Regions from separate parts of the Methylomonas albis genome, predicted to be linked through region 4. Evidence: riboswitches for the same ligand, from Rfam matches in the RefSeq annotation. Region 4 holds a riboswitch; each other region holds the start of a gene.
The links. Region 4 has a riboswitch for cyclic di-GMP ahead of EBA_RS19410 (hypothetical protein). Riboswitches for the same ligand answer to the same signal wherever they lie in the genome.
Positions count from the first base shown of each region.

Region 1: it holds a riboswitch for cyclic di-GMP, as region 4 does, so the genes downstream of both, EBA_RS16990 (VPLPA-CTERM sorting domain-containing protein) here and EBA_RS19410 (hypothetical protein) in region 4, are expected to answer to the same signal.
Region 2: it holds a riboswitch for cyclic di-GMP, as region 4 does, so the genes downstream of both, EBA_RS08830 (PEP-CTERM sorting domain-containing protein) here and EBA_RS19410 (hypothetical protein) in region 4, are expected to answer to the same signal.
Region 3: it holds a riboswitch for cyclic di-GMP, as region 4 does, so the genes downstream of both, EBA_RS07560 (hypothetical protein) here and EBA_RS19410 (hypothetical protein) in region 4, are expected to answer to the same signal.

Region 1 is NZ_JACXSS010000001.1:3,690,552-3,696,723, forward strand. It holds gene EBA_RS16985 (hypothetical protein) at 1-1,162, opposite strand, end outside; gene EBA_RS16990 (VPLPA-CTERM sorting domain-containing protein) at 1,295-2,260, opposite strand; cyclic di-GMP riboswitch class I at 2,351-2,431, opposite strand; gene EBA_RS16995 (nucleoside recognition domain-containing protein) at 2,887-4,116, shown strand; gene EBA_RS17000 (hypothetical protein) at 4,132-4,497, shown strand; gene mtaB (tRNA (N(6)-L-threonylcarbamoyladenosine(37)-C(2))-methylthiotransferase MtaB) at 4,501-5,787, shown strand; gene EBA_RS17010 (MlaA family lipoprotein) at 5,855-6,172, opposite strand, start outside.
Region 2 is NZ_JACXSS010000001.1:1,914,097-1,920,268, reverse strand. It holds gene EBA_RS08840 (DUF4405 domain-containing protein) at 2-838, opposite strand; gene EBA_RS08835 (carbohydrate binding domain-containing protein) at 1,140-1,775, opposite strand; gene EBA_RS08830 (PEP-CTERM sorting domain-containing protein) at 1,855-2,982, opposite strand; cyclic di-GMP riboswitch class I at 3,049-3,130, opposite strand; gene EBA_RS08825 (class I SAM-dependent methyltransferase) at 3,704-4,777, opposite strand; gene EBA_RS08820 (YdhR family protein) at 4,927-5,235, opposite strand; gene EBA_RS08815 (SDR family NAD(P)-dependent oxidoreductase) at 5,279-6,013, opposite strand; gene EBA_RS08810 (DUF938 domain-containing protein) at 6,023-6,172, opposite strand, start outside.
Region 3 is NZ_JACXSS010000001.1:1,624,270-1,630,441, reverse strand. It holds gene EBA_RS07565 (type 2 periplasmic-binding domain-containing protein) at 1-1,566, opposite strand, end outside; gene EBA_RS07560 (hypothetical protein) at 1,631-2,389, opposite strand; cyclic di-GMP riboswitch class I at 2,434-2,523, opposite strand; gene EBA_RS07555 (hypothetical protein) at 2,968-3,117, shown strand; gene gspM (type II secretion system protein GspM) at 3,226-3,663, opposite strand; gene EBA_RS07545 (hypothetical protein) at 3,557-4,168, opposite strand; gene gspL (type II secretion system protein GspL) at 4,234-5,427, opposite strand; gene gspK (type II secretion system minor pseudopilin GspK) at 5,420-6,172, opposite strand, start outside.
Region 4 is NZ_JACXSS010000001.1:4,251,511-4,257,682, reverse strand. It holds gene EBA_RS19415 (TonB-dependent siderophore receptor) at 1-1,739, shown strand, start outside; cyclic di-GMP riboswitch class I at 2,153-2,230, shown strand; gene EBA_RS19410 (hypothetical protein) at 2,317-3,108, shown strand; gene EBA_RS19405 (hypothetical protein) at 3,321-4,103, shown strand; gene EBA_RS19400 (hypothetical protein) at 4,100-5,803, shown strand; gene EBA_RS19395 (cohesin domain-containing protein) at 5,921-6,172, shown strand, end outside.

The DNA.
Region 1 (6,172 bases), 560 kb from region 4:
TGGTGTCGGTGGCTGCCATGGTCGCGGCAAAATTGTTCGACAACACACCCAACTGAGTTTTATTGGTATTAAAAATATCCAGCATCAGCTTGTTACCGCCGACGAATTCGTGAATGGCGAAATTGTTTTTCTTAGTTAAAGCAGCCATGTTACCCGATGGCTGAGTGGAAATATAAACACCGTCTGTACGCGACATATGACATTGCTGGCAACTTTTCGCCAATGGGCCGGCTGGTGCCAGATCGTTGTTATAAGCACTATGCACCCATTCCGAATAAGGCATTTGTTCCGGGAAACGCGATTCCAGGGTTGGGGTCAGGATGTTATCGTTTTCATAGACCGTCGGAGTTTTCAAGTCATGGCAAGTACCGCAAAGCTTGGAACCTGAAATATGCGCGCTATATTGCGGCTTGGCTTTGAGTGCACCACCCAGAGCGGCGTTGTTTTGCATAGGCCCCGGAAATATAGTCGAATAAGGGCCGTACATGATCCGATTGGCGCCGCTGAGCGTCATATCGATTTTATAACCGCCTGTGGAGCCATCTAGGGTTCCCAGCGTAGGATCATCTTTGACCTGATGACACAAACTACAGCTCACACCATCCGCAGCTAAATCATGACGCGAATTCGTAGGACTCAAAATGCCCGGCAGTACCGTGTTATTGACATCCACGGTGTCGAAGATATTAAAACTCTGGCTAACCGCTTTGGCATCGGCATTGACCATCGGTGCGTGACATTTGGTACAGGTGTCGTTGATTTCCGCAGACAGCGCGGGATGCTTTTTCAGTTCGCTTTTGACTTTGGCACGCCACAATGGATCGCGTGACGAGTTGGCCATCATGGTGGCACTCCAGGCTTCGCGAATGGAAACGTCCTTGCCGTTGTTATCGAAATAAGCCAGCGGGCTACCGTTACCGGTACAACCGACTGGAGAATTGACGTAGCGACATTGGGCGGTGGTACTGTCATGGCAGGAACCACAGTTGGCCGAACCCATGAAGTGGGCAATGCCACCGCTGATGGATGGCAAGTAAAACGATGGATTGCCGCTACTGGCGGGCAAGTTCTCGAACGCGAACAGGTTGCTACTATTGAAAAGCACAACCAGAAAAATCAGCCAGGGCGTCCGTCCCGGGGCTGGCAAAATGGATCGAGTCATATCCTATCCTTTATTATTTTTTTAGATTTCCTTGAGCCGAATTCATCCGCCCAATCACAGCCGGTTGCCGATGTATCGGGTTCAAGACCAAAGCGCGGCGACTTGCGCCGCGCTGGTAGTGCGGTGTAGTGCTTAAGAAAGGGTTTTTTTTCGTCTTCCCGTGACACCCAGGCCGGCTAAGGCACTACCGAATAACCAGACGGCGCCGGGAACAGGCACGGCTGAAGTGGTTATATTCAACTGATAATCCGCCACACCAGCTTTCCAGGTGCTAAAGTCAACACCCCCCAGATAAATACTGTAAACATGTCCCGCTTGCGCAGTGAATGTAAATGCGTGAGCCACAGTACTATCAACGTAATCGCTATAACCAATATTGGTTAAGCCAATCGTGCCAAACGGATTGTTCATGTCGTAAGGATGAAGGGTCGTTCCTCCAGGTGAATAGGTACCGTAATTATTCCAACCACCGTGATGTACATAGGCAGCGGTTTGACTATCCATACCGTCGAAAACCGTGATACCGAAACGCGAATATCCCAGTCCCGCTGTCAACACCTCGAGGTTAGTTAGATTCAAGGTCACATTTTGCGTTACATCCGACTCGATCAAGCCGATGTCGGTTTGATGTTTCCAACCGGTCGTCACACCGCCGGTGCTACCACCCGTGTCACGCCAGGCACCACCGCCGGTGTCGATATTCGCAGCGTAACCGTAACGCGCTTGCGCATCGGCCTGGGAAATCTCCGCGCTGTCTCCGGTGGAAGTCAGATGGGCCCCCCAGTTCAACTGCGAAGTACCGCCGTAGTTAAATGGGGTAGCCGAAGTGTACTGAGTAGGATTACTCTCGTTGGTTCCGTAAAATCCGCCGCCAGTTTGACCGCCGCCAGTATAAGCTTGGCCAGCAACGTAATTGATTGCACGCGTTGAGTTGGTGCAGCTAGTACAAAAACCGTATACCCAGCCGTCTGTTGCGGCATCGTTGGCGGCTATAAAGGTGTTGTACATCGTGGTACTAGCAGCCGCGTTGAATGACAAAGCGCCGCCAGCCAAGGTTGTGGCAATTGCCAGGGTTAAACGGGAAGGTTTGAATCTCATAATAGGCCCATAATTTTTATTAGATCAGCACTAACCATGATGAATTTGTCGCTCTCTAACCTGTAGTGGTATGAAAAGCTCCGTTTCATCACAGGCAACCCGGCCGTCTCGCATCCTGCGAGACCCATGGTTTTCCGACCCCGCTTCACAGCGGGTGTAGCTTTATTGGTTTTTTGAATATCCCGTTCAATGATCAATCCGTGACCAAATCCATTAACCTTACGATGCCGCTTTATCCATTCCGCAAAAAACACCGATGCATTTGGTTTTAGCCGGCTATTGCCGACACGGCCACCTCGACCGCGATAAAAGGCAATCAAATTGTGCGCCAAAATAAACTTTCCCAAAAATCAATTAGTTAGCATATTATAAATCCATAATAGTCAGCCTTATCACGCAATCAGATATGCCATTTATGTGATATGACACAATTTAATAAACCAACCAGTTTCAATCAGCAATATTGGTATGTTTCAAAAACCAATATTCAGTCAGCGGAGCCATTTTCCAGCAGCATCTCGACTTGAATTATTTCATTCAAATCAGCAACGGCTGATTTTCAATCGCCTCCCTGCTTTGTTGGTAAAATGCGATCAGTTGTTGCCACCCCACTGTCGTCCGTCATTGTGCTTAACTTAATCTGGGTGTTTTTTTTCCTGTCCGCATTTATCGTCGCGGCGTTTAAGTTATGGGTGCTGGGCGATACCAAGGTATTTGCTGAGTTGATGACGGCGATGTTCAGCCTGTCGAAAACTGCGTTCGAGATTTCGTTGGGCTTGAGCGGCGTATTGGCCTTGTGGTTGGGCATCATGAGAATCGGTGAACATAGCGGCTTCATCAATCTATTGACCAAGGCGCTCAATCCGCTGTTCAGCCGCTTGATGCCGGAGATACCGAAAGATCACCCGGCGCTGGGTGCGATGGTGATGAATATCGCCGCCAACATGCTGGGCCTGGACAATGCCGCAACGCCGATGGGCATCAAGGCGATGCAGGAAATGCAAACTTTGAATCCGCATCCCGAGCGCGCCAGCGACGCGCAGATCATGTTTTTGGTGATCAACACTTCGTCGGTAACGCTGTTTCCGGTGACGATCTTCGCTTACCGGGCTCAGCTCGGCGCCGCCAATCCGACCGACGTGTTCATCCCGATCCTGATCGCGACCTATATGTCGACGCTGACCGGCTTGCTGGCCGTCGCCACCGTGCAGAAGATCAATCTGCTGGACAAGGTGGTGTTGAGTTATCTCGGCGGCATCACCGCATTGGTCGGCGGCATACTGGCCTATTTTGCAGGACTCGATCAGGCCGAGATGCTGAAACAATCTGCCTTAGTCAGCCAGGTAATTTTGTTCAGTCTGGTTGTGTCGTTCATCGCCGCTGCGGCCCTCAAAGGTCTCAATGCTTACGAATTGTTCGTCGAAGGCGCCAAGCACGGTTTTCAAACCGCGATCACCGTCATTCCCTATCTGGTGGCGATGCTGGTGGCTTTCGGGGTGTTTCGGGCCAGCGGTGCGCTGGAATTGATCACCGATGGCATCAGGCTATTGGTCAATGTTGCAGGCATCGACAACCGCTTCATAGACGGCCTGCCGACCGCGTTGATGAAGCCATTCAGCGGCAGCGGGGCGCGGGCGATGATGATAGACACCATGCAAACCCGCGGCGCCGACTCTTTCGCTGGACGCTTGGTGTCGGTGGTGCAAGGCAGTACGGAAACGACCTTTTATGTTCTGGCGGTGTATTTCGGCGCGGTCAACATCAAGCAGATTCGTCATGCCGCCGCCTGCGGCATCGTCGCCGACCTCGGTGGGATAGTTTCCGCGATTTTGGTAACTTATTGGTTTTTTGGTTAATTTCGCCACCAAACAATGAAACATTCTCTACAACAAAATTTATTTTTGTTCACAAATAAGCAGGCGCTAGTAATTGTTGCCTATTCGTTAATTTACCCGCTAATCAGCGCCACAACACTTTTATATGAAAACAGTTTGCCTTTAAGCAATAACTTTTTTGTGTTGTTAGGAATCCTCATAACATTTCCATTCATTCCATTGGCCAGTTCTGCGGGAACCTTTCTAATGCATATCTCAGAGCCATTCATGGACGGTCGTATAGCTTATTTTGTTGGTGCATTTCCCGCCGTCTTAACTCAAGCTTGGCTTTTGATGATTGTGTGTAGATTGGCACGTCGTTGGTTTAATTCTTTCAGAATTTGGATTACAGCAATTTTTTAAAACATGCAGATACATCTCAAAACCCTGGGCTGCCGCCTCAACGAAGCGGAACTCGAAACCTGGGCGCAAGCCTTTCAAGCCAAAGGCCACTCCATCACCCGCACCTTGAGCGACGCGCAATTGGTGATCATCAATTCCTGCGCGGTAACCCAGGACGCGGTGAAAAAATCCAAGCAAATGATCCGCCGCATCCACCGCGACAATCCGGAGGCTAAACTGGTGGTCAGCGGCTGTTATGCAACGTTGAATGAAGAAGAAGCCGCGCAACTGATGGGCGTGGATTTAATCGTCGGCAACCAGGACAAAAACCAGTTGGTGGAAAAAACCCTGGCTGAATTGAACCTGGACAGCATGCCTGCCATGTCAACCGAACCCGGCGAAGTCTCGCTATTCAGCCGCGGCCGACAACGGGCATTTGTCAAAGTACAAGACGGTTGCCGTTACCGTTGCACCTTCTGCATCGTCACCGTCGCCCGTGGCGAGGAAAGCAGCCGCCCCATTCAAGCTGTCATAGACGAAATCAACGCGCTGCACAGCCAAGGCATCAACGAGGCCATCATCACCGGCGTACATCTGGGCGGTTACGGCAGTGACATTTCCAGCAATCTGGTCGAGTTAATTACAGAAATACTCGATAAAACCGCCATTCCGCGCCTTCGTCTCGGTTCGCTGGAACCTTGGGAATTACCCGATGGTTTCTTCGAGCTGTTCAAGAACCCACGGCTAATGCCCCATCTGCATCTACCTTTGCAAAGCGGCAGTGACAGCGTATTACGGCGCATGGCCAGACGTTGTAAAACAGAAGAATTCGCCCAGATCGTCAAATTGGCCAGAGCGGCGATTCCACATTTCAATATCACCACCGACATCATCGTTGGCTTTCCAGGCGAAACCGAACTGGAATGGCAGGAAAGTTTTGATTACATCAAAAGCCTTGGCTTTGGGCATATTCACATTTTTAGCTATTCACCTCGTGAAGGCACCAAAGCGGCGGGTTTACCTGATCAAATCGATCAGAACACAAAGAAACAGCGCAGCAAGCAATTGCATGAATTAGCCGACACAATGAAACACGCGTTTATTGCCGAAAACCTTGGCGCGCAGGCCAACATTTTGTGGGAAGGGCAAAAAGAACCGCAGAACGATGGCACGATCCGCCATTTTGGCTACACGCCAAATTATCTGCGGGTGGCCTGCGATGTGGCGCCTGACCTCATCCTGGAAAATAAGATGGTTGCAGGGGAATTGCTTAAAGCTGACCAGGATTTCGTGCTTGTACGCTTGATTTAACTCAATAAAAAAGGCCGCAAAGCGGATTGCTTTGCGGCCTTTTTACAGCAGAGCTAGCTGTCTCTAATTAATAAGGATTCGGATCGAGGGGGCCATGGCCACCACCCTGCATCTCTTCGAACTTCAACACATCTTCGTCCGGAACCTTGCCATCGTGAACCAAGTAATTACGCCTGGAAAGATAGGCATTTTTAAAAAACTCGTAACGATCAAGCGCAGCTTCGGTGGCGACTTTTTCCATGCCCAGCAGATCTGAACGCGCGTCGATTACTTTCAATGCACCAGGGCCAATCGAAACAGCCGCACCAATCCAATTTGGATTTATATATATGCCGGCATAAGTAAACGGATTCATAGCCGCATCTCCAACCAAGCCAAATACACC
Region 2 (6,172 bases), 2.3 Mb from region 4:
ATTATTTTGCCCCTTGGTCAATCCAGGCTTTGATACGAAATACCTCCGATTCGGCAAGCTTATGCCTGTCGGCCATAGGCATATTAGTTCTCACCCCGGAAATGATGGCAATCAACGGACTTTGACTTCCCTGTCCGGCCAAAATTAAGGGCCCGTTACCCTCATTTTTGAAAAAATCATCAACGCGATCGACACGGAAACCGGCGAATTGGTGTTCCGGGCCGTGGCAGGCAAGACAATTTTCCATCAATATCGGATAAACATCTTGCCAGACCAATTGACTACCTTGAGACGCCTGCGCTTGCTCAGACACTAATTTATTTCGTTGAGTATCGCTTTGGTTACCAGTTGTTATAGCGGAACAAACGGCCTGAGGCATTTCTTTGACATCCCTATTGGCAACCCACACAAACCCGCCACATAGCGCTATAAAAACAGCGAATGTCCAAACTGCGCTGCGGACCAGCGAAGGTTGTGCGGTTTTTACCAAGTGACAACGTTTACCGATAACCGTCACGATCCAATTCCAATGCAATGCCAGATGTATGACCAGCACGGCCAAGAGTCCGAGACTAATCCAAAAATGAATGTCTCCCCATTGGTGACGGGTTAATCCCCATAACGAATGTGATTTATTGCTGCCTGGCGGCAATGGATAACGCAGCAAATAGCCTGTTGCGATCATCCCCAAAAACAACAAGGCAGCAACCAGATCGATGATGATGTTGACAATAGTACGGTTCATGTTTATACGCCGCAGTAGTGATAGGAGACCTACACGATTTACCCAGCAATTGAGATTAGCTGGGAAGACCAAAAGCCTGGCAGGGTCGACCATTATCAGACTACATACTAAGGCAAATGACTAGACAAATTTCCTCAGCTATCAACCATAAGGCTGAAACTGAATACATGGTAAGCCTTATCATCTGCATTTTGGTGACATGACGATCAACACCTTGGGCTTATTCAGAAAACCTCCGCCATAGGCGCTATCACACCTGCATAATGGCTTGACAATAGGCACCGTTTCCGGATGATCGGAGCCGCCGCTACACAGATTGGCTGCTGTTGCCGGCGATGATGTCGCGCCTCTAAATTGCTCAGGCGTTGTTGCCTGAGCTAGTGACCGGGTTAAATCACGCAGCCAGAGCTTTACGTTTGCTCAGTGCCAGAAAGCCCATCAAACCACTCAAAAAAGTCCAAGTGGCGGCAGGTAACGGTACCGGCGCAGCTTCCAGCGATATGGCGTCCAAAGCCCAAACTCGATTGCCGCCACTCGTTGATGGATTGAAGAACTTCAATAGTGCTGACGAATCGGCGGCACTGGCGTTGAAATGATAGATGAATTGAGTGAAAGTTACGGCGTTTGCCATGGTAAGACTGTTGCCGGCAATCTCGATCTGCAACGGTGAAGCGCCGGACACGTTAGCTCTGGCCCAAAACGACAGGTCGTAAGTCGTGCCGGCAACCAGCGACACAGACGTTTGTATGGCATTACCGGTATTCAAGGCCAAGCCGTAAATTCCTTCATAAACTCTAGGAACGTAGGAACCGTTGGAACGGTTTTTATTCATCAGATAGGACTCTTCGCCTATACCGTCACTAATAGATGTCCACCCCATTACACTGGTGTCGTTGTTGGGTAAGTATTGGTAACCAGGCACTGCCGCCAAACTCGCAGGCTGTTCGAAATTGCCGTTGGCGACCAAATTTGCTTGCACGGCTGGTACCGCCATCGCCAAGCCGACACACAATCCTGTTGTCAGTTTCATATATGTTCCCTCGTTAACCGTTTTAGGTGTTAACGCCGAGCGCCCACTCTATTCGGGCACGCGGCGTTAACGGCTGAGATCACGCGTTGACTTTTCTTCTCAGTAAACCGGCAAAACCCAAGGCACTACCGAACAACCAGACCGCGCCAGGCACTGGCACTGGGGCAGCCGCCGCCACGACATTGCCTGTCAGATTCAATGTCAATTGATAGTTTTGGCGGGTGCTGCTGGCACCCAAATCCGCATCGGACAGATTAAGCAGATATTGCGCGCTGAAGGCACCGGTGTTTGCGGTCAACAGATTAGCAATAAACGACTGGCTGCCGCTTTCGGCGAGATTGGTAAATGTGGATAAGCCGGTATCGAAGGCTCCGGTATCGCCGCTACCACTCACACTATCAAAATCCAAACCGATGCGGTCGGCATTGGCCAGATTAAACAAGCTAAAATTCATCGAGTTAACGCTATTTTGGGCGACATTGCCGAAATCCAAAATCAGGGTGTTGGACTCGCCGGCACCGTCAAAAGAAGCCAAGGAATGCAACAAGTAGCTGAAGTTGGCTTGCAGCGTGCCGGCCCAGTTGACTTTATAGGTGGCACTCGAACCGCTACCTGCTTGCCCCATGGTCGACGACATGGTGGTGGTAGCCGACAAAGTCGGCAAACTCAATGAAGCATTCGCCGAACCGTTTCCTACATAATCATTAAGATTTTGCTCGTCCACCGCAACAGTGGTTGCCGTCGCGGTAGCGGCTGATGAAGTTGGCCCCCAACTGCAACTGATAGCGCCGGTTGGCCCCATGGCCAAACTACAACCCGATCCGGTTTGACTCAAATTAGGGCTAAAGCCAGCACTGACACCGGCGGCGGATAACAAGGCACTGCTGGTGCCGCTACCGTTGACGGTTCTACCCGGACCGTTGTTTTTATTGCCGGCGCCATTGATGGTTTGGGTCCGACTAGAATCCAATTGCAGATCAACGCCGGTCAACACGCCGCTAGCCGCATTAAACTGGCCTATCGCGACAGTGGCAATCGCCGCATTATTATTCGAATTGGTAGCGGATGCGACCTGCCCGCCCGTTGCGATGACCGTCGCTGTACCATTGAAACCGACCGGACCGCTGCTGGCGGTCAAGGAAGCCTGTGAGATTCCGCAGACGCTCAGTAATAAGGCAATTGCGGTTAATTGAAAGTTTGTGCTCATAATTGTTCCATTAATTCCATTAAATAAATTCTGTGATACGCGGCAAATGCCACACCCCTATCACATGGGAGCAATCCGGCTGACTTGCATTAGTGCAAGCCCCGCGACTTTCCGTACCTGCTTCACAGCAGGGTCGGCAAGGGGCGGTTTCTTTACGCACAGTGTTTCCGCGCAGACGCCTGCAACACCTTCTTGCAATCCTTCGCGACTGAATATGAAAATATTAGAATGTGATAAAGAACCAGTTAACATAAAACAATATTTGTGCCAAGCGCTTACAAAACACGTAAGTCATTATTTACAAATAAAGCTTTAACCGTTAAGACAATTCGGAATCACATCCGCGAGAACGATATTTAAGGGATTTGCCCCATAGACTGTGGCGAATAACTTATTTTGCGTGGTTTAAAATATCCGGCTGGTGTAACGGAGATTAAAAAAATAATGGGGGAATTTTGGATTCTGCCGAAGAACCGGCATTTACCGCCGGCTACGAAGACTGCATCGATGTTGAATCTCTAGCAACTGACCGACGCCGGCAGGCGACCGAAACAGCAAAAGTGGGGGCGTCGACCACCGGTCACCCCCTAAGAATGCAGTCGTAAACGTCCTGCACAAGCACACTACCAGAAACGTTAAAACCGCTATTTGCGGCATTACGGGTCAAGCAATGGCAGTGGCCAAACCTGCTTACGGCGCAATCCTGGCGAACGGCTGCAGGTTAAATTTTTGCCTCCAGCACCAGATTGGTCGGTGTCGTGGCGGCACGTCTGACTTGGCTGAAACCGGCCGCATTCAGTACTTCGGTTAGCCGTTTTTGCCCGGCCTGCGCGCCCAGTCCCAGACCTACCTCTTGCGATTTGGAGGCCGGCACGCAGACCATGGTTGAGAAGGAATAATAGATCTGCCCCAAAGGGTGCAGGTTCTCTTCCAGGCTATCGCCGGCAAACGGTTCGACCAGCATGAAGGTACCGCCTTCAGCCAGTGTGCTGGCGACATGGCTAGCCGCACCGACCGGGTCACCCATATCGTGCAGGGCGTCGAATATCGTTACCAAGTCGTAGTTTTTACCCGGATATTCCTTGGCGGTGACCACTTCGAAAATAGTGTTGCTGGCGACACCAGCCGCCCGCGCACGCTCCCGGGCATGCTCAATTGACGGCGCGTGAAAATCGAATCCATGGAAGGTGGAGTTAGGGAAGGCCTTGGCCAACAGGATGGTCGAGGAGCCGTGGCCGCAACCGACGTCCGCGACTTTGGCGCCCGCTTCAAGTTTCTCCCGCACACCGGCGAGTTCCGGCAGCCAGACATCGATCAGATTCATGGCGTACATCGGCCGAAAGAAACGCTCGGTGCCACAGAACAGGCACGGGCTATGGTCGCGCCAAGGCAAGCCCTGGCCGGACCGGAACACCTCGGTCAACTTGGGTTCATCGATATACACCGACATCACTGCTTGGAAGAAACCTTGCATGCAGGCCGGATGGCCTTCCGCAGCAAAGATCACCGCTTGTTCCGCCGACAGCGAAAACTTGCCGGACGCGGCATCATAATTGACATAGCCGGCGGCAGCATTGGCGGACAGCCATTCCCGCAGATAGCGTTCGTCCATGCCGGTGTTGTCGGCGAGTTCCCGGCTGCTGGCCGGGCTGATCTCCAACAGCGCGCTGTACAAATCCAACTTGTCGCCGATGTAGGCCGTCAGCAGGCCCAAAGATCCGGCAACATCGTTGATGACTTTTCCCTGGAGTTGCTCCAGTTTAGCGTTGTCGACTTCGTTCAAATGCAAGGTCATAAATCTTCCTGATACGGTTTTAGAATAAGAGGCGATGTAATCTACTGAATTCGTCGCGAAGGAACAATATTATTTTTTACTAATAGACATCACCGCCGGGCACCGTAAGCATTCTTTCACAGCGCCGGGCGCTGGCGTGCATGCCTCAATTACACCTTATAAAACGGCGAATCCATACCAATATTGGCGTCACGGGTGATTTCGCCATCGAACAGTTTGACCGACAGATTACCGTTCACCTGCTTGGTAAACGGCAGCAACAAACCGTCGATATAGGTTTGGGCGTTTTCTATAGAATCGAATTCGTAAAAGCCGCCAACGGTATGGTTGTTGACGCCGCTTAACCAGGTTTTCGACTTTAGCCCCGGAAATTGCTTCATTTCCACGTTGATGGGCCGCCAATCGATTTGATCGAAAGGAATGGCTACTTGGAATTCCGCGTATAAAAATATTTTCATGGGTCACTCTCGGTTAAATTAGTGGAATCAGTATTCGAACGCATCAAAACGGTTCTTTAAAGGGCCTTAAATCCAGCTCATGCGTCCAGGCGCTGGGATGTTGCCGGTGCAGCGCCCAATAGGTTTCGGCAATCGCCTCCAGCTTTAACAAGCCGTCGTCGCCCTTGGCCGAAACATAACTGGAGAACTGGTTTCTAGCGCGGTCTCCGTCGATCACGCCATCGATGACCGTATGCACGACATGCACACCATGGGGGCCGAATTCCCGCGCCATGCCTTGCGCCAACGCCCGCAAGCCGGCTTTGGCTGCGGCGAATGCAGTAAACGGCGGTCTGGCGCGCATCGACGCAGTGGCGCCGGTAAAGATCAGCGTGCCGCACCGCTGGGCTTGCATGATGGCGGCGGCCTGTTTCCCGAATAAGAATCCGCCGAGACAATTTTGTTGCCAAAGCCGAGTAAACATATCGCTGCCGGTTTCCAATAGTGGCGCGCAACTATTGCTGTCTACATTGTAAACAGCAATATTCAATGGCAAAGCCTGTTCCCGAATCGCCGCAAACAGCCTGTCGATATCCGCTTCCACCGTTGCATCGGCCACCACGGCGCTGATTTTTCCGCCACTTTGGCGGATGTTTTCAGCGACAAGCCGGAGTTTGTTCGCACTACGCCCGGCAATAAACACATGCAGACCTTGTGCCGCAAAATGTCTTGCCAGAGCGGCACCCAGCCCCCGCTCCGGCCCCACGCCCATCACAAGGGCTGAACAGACTTCGCTCATCACTTTTCCTTATGGTTTTTTGCCGAATATCAGCGAGAAATTATTGGCAGGCATATTGATTTGCTCTTTCAGTTCCATGCCGTGGTTTTCGGCGGCTTTGCGTAAATCGGCAACGTCTTTCAGGCCCCATTCCGACACGCCTGCCGAACTAAGAGTTTC
Region 3 (6,172 bases), 2.6 Mb from region 4:
TGCATTTGTTGCGTTAGGCAAGTCATATGCTGCGGGGATGCGGCAGTTGTTTACACCTTGAGAAGTTGTAGCATGGCTGTAAGGGTTTACCGGATAGCTAGATGCAAAAGTACCGTTGGCGGTTGGCGTAAAGTTTTTAGGTGAAGCCAAGAAACCGCTATCACCAAACGGATGAATGTTAGTTTGGTTCAAAGAAACGATGACGTTAGGATTGCTGGCCGCTTTGATGAATTCTTTAACGATCAAGTCTTCACTCAAATCCCAAACGTGAGTTTTGGAATATTGGAAAGTCAGCTCAGCCCAGTCATGGTATTTGCCTTTCGCAACGTTTTCCAGAGTTGGAGCAATGCCATCGATTTTGATAAAACGCCAGTCTTCAGCCTGGTTGGCATTTTTTTCCAAACCTTGGAGACCGATCGCCCAACGTGCGCCGCCTGTTGTGTATGTATTGTTGAAACCAGTACCGATGGTGTTAACACCTGCATCCAATTCTCTTAAACATTCAGACAAGTTGCCAGCTGATGACATTGCATGTACTTGAGCAGAGGCAATGACTTCACCCAAAGTACCAGTATCGGCTTTCGGAGCTGTAGCAGCTGTAGCACAAGGATAGTTCAGGAAATTAATCCCCATTTGCGCTTTAGTACCAGAACCATCAGTACGGGTACAGATGTGTACGCGTGCGTTAGCATTTCCTGGCTTGTAGGCAGCACTAGCCAAAGTATACAAATCGCTCGCCCCCACTTTCAGGTCTTTCCAGCTATCCAGTTTGCCGGTCATGATGCTGGCGACTTGATCACGAGTCAAACTAGGCATACAAGCTTCGCTTTCGGCGCCAACGCAAGCATTACCCACGCCAAATTGTGCTTCTTGCAGCGCATTGCGCAATTTCAAAGTAGCACCGATACCAAATACTTGACCGCCTGCTGATTCAACATTCAACAAACCAACATCGGACGGATTAACCGCTGTACCTGATGTATTAACACCACGAAATTGCTCAGGATCAACGTCAGAAATACCGAAATCAGGAATTTCGCTTTTGAATTGACCTGCGGTAGTTGGCGAATACGTGCAAGTAGAAGTCAATAGACCAGTGCCTGTAGGCGCTGTACAAACGCTAGGATCGACGTTCAAAAATTCGACATGAGCAGCTGCGTTATTCCCTTTCGCGTCATCAATGAGTGGAGCAACACCTTTAGCAGAACCACCTACGCTACGTTTGTAAATCAGCAGGTTGGCTTTACCGCCAGCCAAACCGACTAATTGTGGGTTCAGCGGGTTCAATGTGCAGTAATATGCGTTTTGATCTTTACCACCGCCATTATCTTTAAATTTATAGATAGGCTGGGTTGAATCACACATACGATCTGCAGCAATTACAGACGTGCTGGTCGCCAAATGCTCAATATAGTCCAGCGCAGCAGAAGCACCTGACAAATAAATTTCATAAGTATCGGCAGGCGTTACTACGACTTTGCCGGCACCATCCAATGTGATAGCCGCTTGCGCTGTGCCAGCTAATAAGGCAGCAGAAACTGCTGCACCTAAGATTAATTTTTTCATTTTGTCTCTCGCTTGTTAAAAATTAGAGAGCCACTCCCGGATAAAGCCGGAAGTGGCCAAAAGCTTATACAGCCAGTGATTTACGACGGTTTAAGCGCAATACGCCCATCAGACCGGCGCCGAACATCCATACAGCAGCTGGTAGCGGCACGGAAGCAACAGGAGGCGCAGTAAAAGTCAGACTGTTGCCAGCCAATTTCCATTGACCAACAAATGTGCTTGCAATATTGTCACCAGTGTTTTGGTCCAATACGCCCAACTGAAAACCAACCGCATCACCATAGTTTGCTTGCGGGTCTTGAATCCAAGTACCCCAAACGCTAGCGGCATTAGCGTGCTGGCCAGTACCAGCGGAGTCACTATCCAAAGCCAATGTGCTCAGATTTTGTGAAGTAACGTTAGCAACTCTGCTATTGATATCGATTGCGTGGTTTTCTATACCTGAAGACACGTCAATTCCGAACAGAATACTTTGGGTAACAGCCAATGGCGCGTTACCTGTGATAGCGGCACCAAAATCAACAGAATTGCCGACAGCAACTGCGTATTTGATTTTGCTGGTGTTTGCACCGGTAATAAACGATGTCCAGTTGGTCAGAGCAGACAGGTCAAAATTCAAGCTGTAATTTGTGTTACTGACGTTGGCAACCAAGTCGTTGTAGGTCACGCCGGTATCCAGGGTAAAAGTTTTACCGGTAGTGATGTCGTAAGCAGACAAATAAGCTTCGTTTAAACCACCGCCGTTTTTCTCGATAGCAGCGTTAGCTGAACCAGCGCCTACCAACAGAGCCGCTGCAACCATAGTTTTTGCAAAATGTTTCATTGTTTATGCCTTATGTTTAAAAAATAAAAGTCTTAAATACACAAGGTGACAACCCAGCTATCTTGAAGTCTATCGCAGACATAAGACCTGAAGCTTTCCGTCCCCGCTTCGCAACGGGTTTGGCTTTTACACGCTTTCCTAAACTCAACACCATCTAACAGATAAACAGTGTCGCCTTTCCCCCGCTACCATTTTTTTCCACCTAACCTCCTCCCTATCCTCTTCCTTCGCCTGCTCCCTTTGCGTGCCATCCCTGTTCCTTAGTTACTCCAGAACTTCTGCTGAGCACCAAGCCCCTTGGTGCTTCAACTTGGGGTGGATTATTCCAGAGCAATAGCGGCGTTTCGGTTACAGCATTGTTAAATTCACGTGACATGTAATACATCTGTATTACGAATAAGCTGGCTAACGCGGGTAATCGGGAGCTGGGTTGCGGGTGTATCTCTTAATGACAGTGTCCCGGCGGGCGGGGGTTCTGATGCGAAGTCTTTTACAGCCTCAATAGCTATTTGACACTAAGGCGATTTATGCCAATAAAGTCCCCAAAGCAAGCAACTTTCCGTTGACTGAGCAGACTGGTGCTGAGCGAAGCCAAAGTAACCGAAGTCAGCCGTTCGCTGAGCGAAGCCGAAGTCAGCCGTTCGCTGAGCGGAGTCGAAGCGAACGACATATTTGGCATTGCTAATGGGTACAAACTTTCTCAAAAACCACCTAAAGAGAAGCTCTAAAAATCATCCGTTCATGCTTCCACGGGCTCAGCACGAACGGATAGGCGGTTGCTGTACCAAAGCCGCCGTTCGCGCCAAGCGGTTCGAATGGCAATTTTTAGCGCTTCCCTAAACACCCAGCAAAACTTTGCCATTGACAACGCCCTCTCCGGCATCGCTTGGTTTCTCGACATCGATTTGCAGCACCTGCAAGCGGTGCTTGGTTTCCAGAATCGCCAGCCACGACATCAATTTATCGAAAGGCAGATGCTCCAGCCAGACGCTGACTTTATCTTCGCCTTCCGGTGACAGGTGTTTGATCGCCGGCTTTATCTCCAGTTGTTGACTGCTGAAATCAACTATCGCCATCGGCGATTGATTTGCGCTACCTTCTGCCGGTGCGTCAACCACAGCCTGCTGCCGCAAGGCCGCTGCTTGATTGCCGACTTGTTGTAAATAGTTATAGATTTGCCCTTGCGCCTGGATTTTTTGCCTCAACGAGCGGCTCTGTTCGGCAAACGGTTGATAAAACGCCAAGTAAGCGCCATACACCAGCACGATCAGCAAACCGCCAACGGCCAACCACCGCTCTCTGGGCGTTAAATCGGCAAAACGCTGGCTTAGGTGATTTTTGAGAAAAGTTATACCCATTGGCAATGCCAAATATGTCGTTCGCTTCGACTCCGCTCAGCGAACGGTTGACTTCGACTTCGCTCGGCGAACGGTTGACTTCGACTTCGCTCGGCGAACGGTTGACTTCGACTTCGCTCGGCGAACAGTTGACTTCGGCTTCGGTCAGCGAACGGTTGACTTCGACTTCGCTCGGCGAACAGTTGACTTCGGCTTCGGTCAGCGAACAGTTGACTTCGACTTCGCTCATCGAACAGTTGACTTCGACTTCGCTCATCGAACAGTTGACTTCCACTTCGCTCATCGAACAGTTGACTTCCACTTCGCTCATCGAACAGTTGACTTCCACTTCGCTCATCGAACAGTTGACTTCCACTTCGCTCATCGAACAGTTGACTTCCACTTCGCTCATCGAACAGTTGACTTCCACTTCGCTCAGCACAAGTCTGCTCAGTCAACGGAAAATTGCTTGCTTTGGGTACATTTATTGCCGTAAATCGCCTTATGTCATTTTTCGCGAATCTCAAGTTGCGCCTCCACGCCTTTTGCGCCGCTATCGGCCGATTGAATTTTGACTTGCACAGTGATTTGCAACTGTTGTTTGAATTGCTCCAGCTGGCCGATGTCGTTGGCAACCACATGCAATTGCAAATTGCCGTTCAGATAATTGAATTTTTTCAAACGCACGGCCGGCGTGTCTTTCAACAGCAATCCGGAACGATAAATCAATCGCATAAAGCCGCTACCGACGAAATCGTGTTGCTTTCTGAGCTGCACCAATTGTTGATCGGCTTGGGCTTTGACATTGACGATGCGTTTCACATCCGGAAAGGTTTGCTTGAACAGCTCTTGGGTTTTAAGCTCCAACTCACTCAACTCGGCTTGTTGTTGCCAATAGGTATGCAATAGCGCATAGCTCTGCAGCACCAGCGCTACGCACAAAATCATGCCGGCCGGCAGCCACTGTTGCCAGCGGCCTACTTGTCGGTTGCTGACGGCATAAACCCCATTCAATAAATTCAACTCGGCGGGCAATAACTCGGCAGTGCTGGCCATAAACCGCAAGGGCTTACAAACAGAAATTTCCAATTCCGCAAGCGGTAAATTGTCCGGCAGACTCGTTTCGTCGTGGGCTTTGCAGATTGTTAAAGTGCTGAAATCAGCGCCTTCAGCACGGGCTTTTTCCAGCAGTTGCGGCAAAAATAACGCATCCACACCGCCGCCAAGATAGGCGGCGCTGCGCAGAATCACATTAGCGTCGTCGATCAGCAAGGTGCATTGTCCCTGGCTATACGGCAAGCATAAAGCTTCCGAATACGCCGCTTCCAGCGCCAAACCGGCTTCCCGAAACGGCGCAAGCCACGCCGACAATCTTTCGTGCGCGACCGCCGCCACCGCAAGTTTATCTTGGTCTTGCTTTAACCAAACCAGATGATAGTTTTCCACGTCCTCGGCCAGTAAGTCTTCCAACGCAAACGGCAAGGCCTTTTTCAGTTGAGCGGTGCTTTTAATCGCCAGCTCGATTTCCAGCAATAACACCGAAGCGGCCGGCAACAGCAACAGCACGGACTTACCCTGCGCAGCCGCCGTCAACTCGGCCATGGTACCGGACGCCGGCTGACTATCCGGCTCGGCAAGACTCAACCATTCCAGCTTGTCTGCAGACCCTGCCCCGAATCTGACCAATAGTTTGTCAGCCATGCGCCAAGCCTACACGCTGTCGTTTCACTATCCGCGTCCCGCCGCCGCGCTGCAATTGCGACTCAAACTGCAGATGGGTTTTGCCCATATCGATTTGCCCTCTCAATAAAAAATTTTGCGAACTGACGGCCAAGCCGTATTTACCGATGCCGGCATCGGCAACCGCTTCGTCCTTTAAAAATTCGGCGACTTTTTCGAACGGTTTACCTCTGGCTCTGAACATGGATTCCGCCTGATCGGCGCTGATGTCGTCCGCCAAACAGCGCAATACGATGGCGCTGGCGGTATTGACGTTCAGCGGCGCGTAACCATCCACGGCATACAGATACGGCAGCAATGCCCGATAAGTCTCCCGCGTCATACCCTGCACCAGCAGCAACTCGCTGACATCGGCAAATTGCCGGTTAGCCGCGCGATAGGCCGGGTTTAGCCGGGTATAGGTTTCGTCTTCCGCGCCGTGTGGATAACTGATCTGCATATCCGCATCGATCCAATCCGTGATTGCCTGAGCCAACTCGGTTTTCAGCTTTAGCTGCGCCAGCAAGCGTTCCAAGCGCTTTACATCCGGCGCGGAAACCTTACCCTCGACCAATAAATTGTTCAGATTAATCCGGCCTTGCAAATCCGCAATGCCGGCCTGCATCCTGCCACCCGCCACACCTGTGCTTGCCAGCGGTTTAGACCAAGCATCATCCAGGCTATCAACTTCATCAGCCTCGGCTTTTTCATCAACCTTGGTTTTGGC
Region 4 (6,172 bases):
AAAGCACCGTTAACGTGGAAAGGGTAGAAGTGCTGAAAGGCGCCAATGGAATTTTTTACAGCGGCGGTTCCGGCTCGCCGGTGGGTGGCGTAATCAACGTGGTCTCAAAACTTCCGCAACGCGAAGCCTCCCGCGAAATCGGTTTTACCGCAGGTAGTTACAATTTTTACCAGCCGCATTTTGATCTCAATCAGCCGCTCAACGACAACATCTTATTCCGAGTCACTGCTCAGTACACTGATTCGGAGAACCCTATCGACGACATTCACACCGAGCGTTACAACATCAATCCATCGCTGGTTCTGACCGATAACGAAAACACCACTTTGACGCTCCAGGGCAAAGTCTCGCACTGGGCCCAGCCGGAATATCAGGGCCTGCCGGCGACCGGTACTATTGCCGGTAGTTTTCGGGTACCGCGCGATCTGTACATTGGCCGCTCAGACATTCCCGATAGTACCTCGGAAAGCCAGGCTGTGTGGGCCAAACTGGAGCATCACATCAACCGCATTTGGAGCATGGATTTGAGAGCGCGGTACTCCAATTCCAGCTTCGATGAAAAAATTCAGACGCTGTTTAACGGCACGTTCGTTGCCGACACGCCGCTGCTCGCGCCCTCAACCTGGGCCTTGGTCAATGGCGAGTTAGCGCAGCAGCAGCAGGAGTTTAGTTATATCGCCAACGCGATAGCCAGCTTCGATTTTGGCATCACCCATAACACGGTGTTATTCGGTGGAGACTATAGCAAGCTGAAAGATGATGGTTTCGTCGAGGCCGCTGGGCCGATAGGACTTGTCGATCTCAGCAAGCCGTCGTTTCCGGTCGCGTACAGCGATCCGGGAGTAGGCGCATATAACCAATTTGTAGCGAATACGGTATACGGCGGTTACCTGCAGTGGCAAAGTACTATTGCCAAAGGTCTACATACCTTGCTTAGTTTAAGGTTAGGCGGCCTGGAAATTGCCTACGATGATAAAGTCGTCAAACATTCCAATACCACCACTCGCCTGGAATTATTGCCACGGCTTGGAGCGGTCTACGATGTCACCGATCAGCTTTCGCTCTTCGCCGGTTATAGCGAAGGCATGCGCGGACAGCCGTTCGTGAATTTCGATAGTGCCCCGGTGCCGGAAATGTCGCAGCAAATGGAAACCGGATTCAAGTTCGAGTTTGCCAACAGGCTTTCCGGGCAAGTGGCCGTTTATCAGATAGACCGCCAACAGGTGGCTGTGCCGAATACCGGTGTGGGCTTGTTTTACACTTCTTCGGGCTATCAACGTTCCCAAGGCATTGAAACCGACTTACTCTGGCAATTCAGCGACGAGTTTCAAGTCGTGGCAAATTATGCCCATACCAACGCCCGTTTTATGCTGGACTCAGGTGGAATCGCCAAAGGCAACCGTGTTGCCTGGGTACCTGAGGACGCCGGGCGTTTGTGGGTTAACTACCGTTTTAAAAATGAATTGCTTACCGGGGTTTCTTTGGGGGTCGGAGTCAATCTGCGCTCAGGCAGCTACATCGCCCATGATAATGCGTTTAAGGTCAATGGCTATCACAGCTTTGACGCCACTGCCGCTTATGAAATGCAGGGCTTGCGTTTGGCACTCACCGCAAAAAACCTGACGGATAACGACTATTTTCAGCCCTTCCAATATTTCGGCGGCGGCTATATTGGCGGTGGGCGCGTGGTGCCTTCTGCCGGTGCGTCGCTGTATTTTTCCGCGGCGTTACGCTTTTGAACGGGTAGCCAGCTGCAGACCAATGCTCGCCAAAAGTCCTCTACACCGTTGAAGACTTCAGTGGAACAAATAGGCTATCCATGTTAGTCGCTCTAATTTAGCTCCAACCATCAGTCATCAAGACTTTGTCCGTCTAAGGGTTCTGCCCTTTATATTCAATTGTTTATAAAAAATTCCGCTAAAAACCACATCCCCCGGCAAAAAAATTCCATGTTTCCGTAGTCGATTTCTCCGCCCATACGACTTATTAACAGAAGAGCAATGGTTTATGGAATATAGCCCGTCTTATTACCTTACCAATGTTGCTTCGTTAGCCGCCATCGACAATCTGTGCTCTGCGATGGCGGTAAAGGCAAGCTTTACGTCGGACTTTTAGGACAACTTCGCTCAGGGAAAGGAGCAAAGTCCAGGGATGGACGCACTGCCACATCCGCCGTGAGACGGAGCCGGAAAGCCACGGGTCTTGGGGCCAAGACAGCCGGGTTGCACTTGGGTAGCGTGCCGTATGAGAAACTTGTTTGTTTGCGTGCCGCTTCCGGAGGATGAATTTCAACCCTAACAATGAAGGAAAATTTTGATGGAAAACTGCAATTTAAAATCGGCGGTTGCCGGTGTTTTTACATTGGTCGCAATTGGTTTGGTATTGTCTCCCGCGACTGCCAGTGCTTCGCAAGTCAGTGGCAACGTTTACGTCACTATCGACAACGCGCAAATGGCGGCGGCAACAATCGTACCTGGATACTTTCCGAATGGTGTCATTCTCGAGCAATATTTCGATTCGAGCTTTAACCAAACCTACATCACCGCTAGTAATGCTGGTAGCGGTGGCAACGTGCCGAATATGTTGTTCAGCGTGAACAGCAATACGTCGACGATTACTTATGCCAATGGCCCCGGCCTAGCGGATAACCGCACGCTGCAAAAAACTACCATGGATGCCAACAACACTTCCGTTGGTCAGATCGGCTTAACTGGTGCAATTCGTTTCAGGGACGCTCTGGGTGCAACCGGCAATTACAACTCTTCCACGGACTGGGACTTGCAGAAAGTGAATGGTGTCTGGAATGTCGTATCGAATGATGCCGGATTTGGTGCCAACACTTTGTTCACCTTGGTCAACTCCGTTGAATCGGTTGATGGTTCTGGCCTGCTTCACCTGAGCGGCGATTTGACTTGGGGCACTTCGGTTGACGGCAATTATGTCGGTGTGATGACTTACGGGGATTTTTTCGCTTCGTCAGATCCTCATCACATTTTCGGTCACCTGGAATTGAACCCATCGGCAGTGCCGGTTCCGGCAGCTGTATGGTTTTTTGGTAGCGGTTTGCTCGGTTTGCTTGGCATGAATCGCCGGAAACGTGTCGCTTAAACACTATTAGCTAAAACCATCCGGAACAGCAAATACTGATGTGCCGGATGGGTCCGCCTGCGCTCGTAGCCAACAGGATGATCAACAATGACCTTACGCATTTTTGATCGTCCCTGTTTGGCTAGCGCAATTTATTTGCATCAAACCACTCGGCCAACCTTATGTTTATGAAACAACGCACTACCAACTATTTCACAATGACTGTGATTTCAATGGGATTTGTCTTTTTTGGATTTTTCTTCCCAAGCTTTGCTAACGCCGCTACGGTTTCCGGCGGCGCACTCACTTTAAATATAGACGGCGATGCCTTGGCTGCGGGTATTGCTTTAGATAACACGCCAGCCCCCTCCATCTACGTGGAAGAGTTTTTTAATGCCAGCGCAGTGGCATCTAAAACGTTTATAGAACTGCGAGACGCCAATACGCCTACCGATCCCGCCGATTATGCGGCCAATGAAATCTCAGCTGTAGGCCTGCAGTTCGCTGTTAACGAAGCAGTCGTTCCTGCCAATCCGACCCAACGACAAAATAAAGCAACTACCTTTGCGTTCGATCCGAGCAATATATTCGGGACAGCCACTGGCAGTATCGGTCTAGGAGGCGTGATGCGTTTTCGAGTTGATGTGACTCCGCCTACTAATCGGGTGCTGTTGGGGGATATGACGCTGGAATATCGCCCGGAATTAGAGTCCGCCACACCGGGTCGCTCCGGATGGTTACTGGTAAATCATCTCGGTTTTACCGCTGATGCCTTCGAATTGTTCGACGTATCGACCAGATTGGTTGGCAATAATCTGACGCTCGCCGGTAATCTTGGATATGGTTGGGGCTTTGATCATTTGGGCGCAACCGACGCTCGATTGAGCGACGCGCGTATCGGCACCTTTAGTTTTCAAACCACAGTGGTGCCCGTACCTGCTGCCGTATGGTTGTTCGCGAGCGGTTTGATCGGGCTTGGCATCACTGGTCGAGTTGGCAGGAGAATCACAGCATGAACGGGGGCGATCGAATTCAAGCCGGTGTTTTATTGACGGTGATGATGTTGCCCGCAGTCGCTCAATCGGCGCCTTCTCAAGTCAATACCTTTGGTGTTTATGTCAGTCACCAAGTCAACGTGGATGCAAGCGGTCAAAACATCATAGGCGATATTGGCAACGAGCCGTCCATTGCCATTAACCCTTTGGATGCCGGCAATGTCGTCATCGGCTGGCGCATGTTTGATCCGCAGGACATCCTTACCAAAAAGGGTGGGTACGGGTATAGCTTTGATGCTGGTGCGAGTTGGGGTAATGGCGCACTTCCGGCAATAGCCATGCAGAATCGAACCGACCCGGTTCTGGATGCCGATTCGCAAGGTAATTTTTACTATCAATCGATGTCCCAGGGCAGTGTGGACGGCAGTTCCGTATTCAAATCCACGGATGGTGGCATCACGTGGCACGACCCGGTATACCAATTTATTGGTGACAAGAACTGGCTGGCTATTGATAGAACCGACGGTGAAGGTCAGGGCAATATCTACAGTACTTGGCGGCCTGGCGAAGCTGTACTCGATCCCAACTATGTACCGAAGTTCTTCATTCGCTCCACGGATGGCGGTCATAGCTATCAAGAGCCGGACGTCGGTTTGCCGATTTCGGCGTTCGGTTTCGGTCGAATGGCCATTGGCCCGAACAGTGAGGTTTATGTTTCGGGTATCAATGAGGAGATTTCATCGATTAATGCTATCGGCATTATCCGCAGCGGGCACTACTTTCTGAAATCCACCGACGCCAAGTCGTCCGGACTATCACCAACATTCACGGCCAAGCAAGTGGATATGGGTGGAAACAGCATTGGATTTTATGCGCAGAAAACGCCAAACCCCATAGGCGGCATTGGTGATTTGCAAATTGCAACCGATCAGTCGATAGGCGTCATGCGCGGCAATATTTACATGATGGCCCACGTCCAGAGCTACGATTGGTTGCCAGGCGATGATCCGCTGGATGTCTATTTCGTCCGCAGTTCCGACGGCGGCGAAACGTGGTCGGAACCCTTACGGCTTAACGATGATCCGCCCAGCGCCGGTTCGTTTCAATGGTTCCCGATGTTAGGGGTGGCGCCCAATTCACGCATCGATGCCGTTTGGTACGATACTCGGAACGGCAGCACTACCGATCAATATCGGCATTCGCAACTTTATTATGCATATTCATGGGATGGTGGGCTGACCTGGAGTAAAAACCTAGCCGTGACTCCTGAGTTCGACACCCATTTGCCCTATAAAATCGTCAACGGCCAAGCGCAACAAACATATAAATTGGGCGACTACACCCAGCTGGTTTCCGACGCCAGCGGTGCGCATATTGCCTACACCGCCACCTACAACGGCGAGCAGGATGTTTACTACCTTAACGTGTTTCCGGATTGCAATAGCAACGGCAAATCGGATGTGTTGGATATTCAAAATCGGCTCAGCGGAGATACCAACTTCAATCATCTGCCGGACAGTTGCGAGAATATCACCGTAAGAGGCGATCTGGACGGTGACCGTGACGTCGATCAACTGGATTTGAACGTGGTCATTGCGGCACGCAACCTGCCGGCATCCGGCGTAAGCGACCCGCGAGACCTGGATAAAAACGGCGTGATCAATGTGCTGGATGTGCGCAAGCTTACTTTGCTTTGCACCCGGGTGCGCTGTGCGGTGTAACCAGACAGGTGCCAATCGGTCAGCAATCGATACCCTCAGCCGATTATACGAACCGAAAACATATCGTCATTCCCGCGAATGCGGGAATCCAGGATGCCGAATATAGGATTAACAACGATGATGAAACAACTAAAAGCCGGTCTGGCCGGCATAGCTTTATACGCGACCTGCAGCGTTGCAGATGCTTCAATTGATTTGCATTTTGCACCCCGTAGCCAAACTGCAAATGCCATTGAAATAGGCTTGAATATTTCCGGTTTGGGCGACGATGCGTTAGCAACCTATGATTTTAATATTCAGTTCGACCCAACACATTTGGCTTTCGCCGGCGTGGATTTCGGCGATCCCGTGTTGGGCAACCAGTTGGAT